2 regions of the Mesorhizobium sp. CNPSo 4684 genome follow, and region 1 is predicted to be linked to the other one. Evidence: predicted binding sites of a transcription regulator. Region 1 holds the regulator's gene; the other holds the start of a gene.
The links. Region 1 encodes PhoB, which activates phosphate uptake and scavenging genes when phosphate is short. Its sites were predicted from a motif close to TGTCATNNANCTGTCAT; they were not measured.
Positions count from the first base shown of each region.

Region 1 (2,395 bases):
GCCTATGCCGGCAACTACGCCATCTGGCGCAGCGCCAAAATGATGAGCGAGGATGCCGAACCGGTCGATGTCGGCGACGCCGACATGCGGGCGCTCGCCGCACGTGCCCGCGAGACCGATGGCCCCGAGCGCGAAGCCTACCGCAAGGCCGGCGAGGCGCTCGGCTTCGGCCTCGGCAGCCTGTTCGCGCTGATCGATCCGGCACCTGTCGCCATGGTCGGAGTCAGCGCCGCCGCGTTCGATCTGATCGAACCGGCATTGCGCGAAGCGATTGCTCAGACCGCCGGCGGCCAGCACTCGAAATCGATCTCCTTCGACACCGAGCCCAACGAACTGCCGCTGATCCGCGAAGGCTGCGCCATGCGCGCGCTCGGCTTCGTCGACCAGGAGATTTTCGCACCAGGGATTCAGGCGAAAGCGGGCAAGCATGTCGCCTGAGGGGCCGGCAACAGCGCGGCGCGCCTAATCTTCCCGGATGGCGTAGCCGGCGCCGCGGATGGTGCGGATGACGTCGGGCATGCGGCCATTGTTGACCGCCTTGCGCAGCCGGCCGACATGCACGTCGACCGTGCGCTCGTCGATATAGATCGTCTCGCCCCAGACATTGTCGAGCAGCTGGCTGCGCGAGAACACGCGGCCGGGATGGCGCATCATGAATTCGAGCAGACGGAACTCGGTCGGTCCGAGCCTGATTTCGCTCTTCTTGCGGTAGACGCGGTGCGATTCACGGTCGAGCACGATGTCGCCGACCTTGAGCACGCTGGACAGCACTTCCGGCTTGGCGCGGCGCAGCAACGCTTTCACGCGCGCCATGAATTCCGGTGTCGAGAACGGCTTGACCAGATAGTCGTCGGCGCCGGTGGACAGGCCACGCACGCGGTCGCTCTCCTCGCCACGCGCGGTCAGCATGATGATCGGCAGCCGTTCGGTCTCGGGCCGCATGCGCAGCCGCCGGCAGAGCTCGATGCCGGACACCGCCGGCACCATCCAGTCGAGCACCAGAAGGTCTGGCACGTTTTCCTGCAGCCGGATTTCGGCCTCGTCGCCGCGCGTCACCACCTCGACCTGGTAGCCTTCGGATTCGAGGTTGTAGCGGAGAAGAACGCCCAGCGGCTCCTCGTCCTCCACGACCATGATGCGTGGCGCGATCATCAGCAGTTCACCCTTGTCAGGCCGAAGTGGCCATCGCCGTCTCGTCCTGCTTCGGGCGATTGGCGGGCAATTGCTGGCCGGTCAGCACATAATACGCATTTTCAGCGATGTTGGTGACATGATCACCGATGCGCTCCAGATTCTTGGCGCAGAACAGGAGATGCGTGCAGGCGGTGATGTTGCGCGGGTCTTCCATCATGTAGGTCAAGAGTTCACGAAACACCGACGTGTATTTGACGTCGATACGTTCGTCCTCATTCCTGAGTTTCGCCAGGGCTGCGGCATCCGCGGCGGCATACTCCTCGACCACCCCTTGCACCTGGATCAGCACCAGCTGCGCCATCGCGTCGATGGAGTGCGAGAGGTCGCGCGGCGTGACGCTGAGGCCCACTGTGCCGACACGCTTGGCGATGTTCTTGGCGAGATCGCCGATGCGCTCGAGGTCGCCGGCCATGCGGATCGAGCCGACCACGGCACGCAGATCGTTGGCCATCGGCTGGCGCTTGGCGATGAGCGTAATGGCGCGATCGTCGAGTTCCCGCTGGCGCGCGTCCATGATGGCGTCGTCGGAAACGACGCGCTGCGCCAGCGCATTGTCGGAATTGAGCAGCGCTTTTGTCGAGCCGCTGACCATCGACCCGGCCAGATCGCCCATGTCGCGGATCAGCTTGCTGATCTGGCCCAACTCTTCATCGAAGGAGGCGACGGTATGTTCACCCATGATCCTGATCCTCGTGCCTGAAAATTCAACCGCTGGACGGCTCAGCCGAAGCGGCCGGTAATGTAGTCCTGGGTGCGCTTGTCGTCGGGGTTGGTGAACATCTTGTCGGTGGCGCCCTCCTCGACCAGGTAGCCGAGGTGGAACATCGCCGTGCGCTGCGACACGCGCGCCGCCTGCTGCATCGAGTGGGTGACGATGACGATCGTGTAATTCTGGCGCAGCTCGTCGATCAGCTCCTCAACGCGTGCGGTGGCAATCGGGTCGAGTGCCGAGCAGGGTTCGTCCATCAGGATTACTTCCGGCGACACCGCGATGGCGCGCGCGATGCACAGGCGCTGCTGCTGGCCGCCGGACAAGCCGGTGCCGGGCTCCTGCAGGCGGTCCTTGACCTCGTTCCAGATCGCCGCCTTCTTCAAGCTCGACTCGACGATCTGGTCCATGTCGGACTTGCGCTTGGCCAGCCCATGGATGCGCGGGCCGTAGGCAACGTTCTCGTAGATCGACTTCGGGAACGGATTGGGC
Region 1 is NZ_JBWLUX010000039.1:37,924-40,318, forward strand. It holds gene AC04SG_RS28180 (ROK family protein) at 1-438, shown strand, start outside; gene phoB (phosphate regulon transcriptional regulator PhoB) at 463-1,152, opposite strand; gene phoU (phosphate signaling complex protein PhoU) at 1,169-1,873, opposite strand; gene pstB (phosphate ABC transporter ATP-binding protein PstB) at 1,915-2,395, opposite strand, start outside.

Region 2 (2,395 bases), on a different contig from region 1:
CGGTGTCATAGAAAGAGGTAGCGCCTTCGGCGCCCGACAGCTGGAGCCAGGGATTGGGCGAGCGCGGCTTGAAGAAGCCGGGCTGGCCCATCGCCATCGTCATGAAGGATGAGGTCTGGTTGCGGATATCGCGATAGATGTCGCCTTCCGGCGTGTAGGGCCAGATCTTGCGGCCCGAGACGGTCTGCCAAAACTGTTCCAGCCGCTGCAGCCGGCGGCTCGGCTCGTTGCCGGCGATGATGGCGGCATTGATGGCGCCGATCGAGACGCCGGACAGCCAGGTCGGCTCACAGCCGGCGTCGGCCAGCGCCTGGTAGACGCCGGCCTGGTAGGCGCCGAGCGCGCCGCCGCCCTGGAACACCAGGGCGATGCGATCGTATTGCGCGGTGATTTCCGCGATCGTGGCGGCAGCTGCCTTGCTGCGGTTACGCTCAAGCACTGACTTTCTCCAGTCTGGTCGCGCCGGCAGCAGACTGGCTGTTTTCGGCGAGGTAATCATGCACGACTTCGCCGAGGCCAAGCGTCAGATCTGCTTTGAAGTGGACGGCCGAGACGATGTCGAGCACCGGCAATTTCGCCACGTCGGCCATCACGTGCGGGCGAAGGTCGAGCGCGGCCGGCGCTGTCCATGCTTCCTTCAGCGTGATGTCGGTCAGGTAATAGCGCACCAACTCGCAGATGCGTGGGGTTCCGTCGACATGCGGGATGATCTTGATCAGGAAGTTTGGCGCGGCAAGCGAGGCGAGCACCTGATCGTGGTCGGCCTCGCGATGCTTGTAACCCATGGTGCCGGTGGCGCAGAGAACGCTGCCATAATGCAAGGTGCCGACGATAACCTCGCCCTCATGCACGATCTTGGGGTTGGCAAGTTTCTTGGGGAAACCCCAGAGCTCGCGGCCGCCGGCAGTCGGCGCGTCGTCGTCGAGATACATGGAATGGACGTAGCCGCCATGCTGGCCCTTGTACTTCACCGGGATGACCTGGCCGGTCTCGGTGTAGTCGCCGAAGCCGGTTGAGTCAGGCATGCGGATAAATTCGTATTTGACCAACGGCTCGTCGATCTCCAGCGGCGCCGGCACCACGGCTTCGAGCGCCTCGCGCGTCGTGCGGTAGGTGATGATGACGTATTCGCGGTCGAAGAAGCGATACGGTCCGGGCGGGAAGGACGGGTTGGTCAGCGGCATCGCATAGGCGCGCTTCACGACATCGGCGATTTCCAAATTGCTCACCCATCGGTTCAGGAACGATCTTGCGGACGTGCAGGACGATTATGTTGCACGGCAGCATGACAGTGCCATGTCGTGTCACTTCGATGCCAGCGCAAGGCGCGCGTGAAGGATCACAACATTGTAATCGCAATGACATATGGTCATGCCATTGTTATGTTGCGATGCACAAACCATCTGCGTCAAAGCTCCTCCCACCAGTCGCGAGATCTCCATGGGTTCCCTGTCTTCGAAGAATGCGCTCGTCACCGGCTCGACCAGCGGCATCGGCCTGGCCATTGCCCGCGCCTTTGCCGCCGAAGGCGCCAACGTCACCATCAACGGACTCGGCGATGCCGCGGCGGTCGAGCGGGAGCGCGCCGGCATCGAGAAGGATTTCGGCGTCAAGTGCCGCTACTCCGGCGCCAACATGATGGACGGCGCGGCTGTGACCGCCATGGTGCACGAGGCTGAAGCTGCCTTCGGCAGCCTCCACATTCTGGTCAACAATGCCGGCATCCAGCATGTCGCGCCGATCGAGGAGTTTCCCGACGACAAGTGGGAAGCCATCATCCGTATCAATCTGCTGGCTGCCTTCTATGCGATCAAGGCCGTGGTGCCGGGCATGAAGGCGCGCAAATGGGGGCGCATCATCAACACCGCGTCGGCGCATGCGCTGGTCGCCTCGCCGTTCAAGTCGGCTTATGTCTCGGCCAAACACGGCATTGCCGGCCTGACCAAGACGGTGGCGCTCGAGGTTGCGCAGGACGGCATCACCGTCAACGCCATCGCGCCTGGCTATGTCTGGACACCGCTGGTCGAAAAGCAGATCCCCGACACGATGAAGGCGCGCGGCATGACCGAGGAGCAGGTCAAGCACGACGTGCTTCTGGCAGCGCAGCCGACCAAGGAATTCGTTACCGTCGAGGAGCTTGCCGCGCTGACGCTGTTCCTGTGCTCGGATTCAGCCAAGCAGATCACCGGCACGACCTTGCCGATGGATGGCGGCTGGACGGCGCAATAGGGCCGTCCCCGAGATCAACTCGCCACCACAGACTGCAGATTGACTCATCCCCCCGGGGAGGATAGTCGACTGGCATGACAGACAACACGCATCGGTCGCATCCCGCTATCGTGAAGCGTCTAAAGCGCGCGCAAGGCCACCTTGCGGCAGTGCTCTCCATGTTCGA
Region 2 is NZ_JBWLUX010000014.1:15,724-18,118, forward strand. It holds gene AC04SG_RS14835 (patatin-like phospholipase family protein) at 1-439, opposite strand, end outside; gene AC04SG_RS14840 (acetoacetate decarboxylase) at 432-1,220, opposite strand; gene AC04SG_RS14845 (3-hydroxybutyrate dehydrogenase) at 1,441-2,229, shown strand; gene AC04SG_RS14850 (metal-sensing transcriptional repressor) at 2,304-2,395, shown strand, end outside.
Region 2: AC04SG_RS14840 (acetoacetate decarboxylase) is a predicted target of PhoB. The motif match lies at 1,286-1,302, and genes of this name have one in related genera.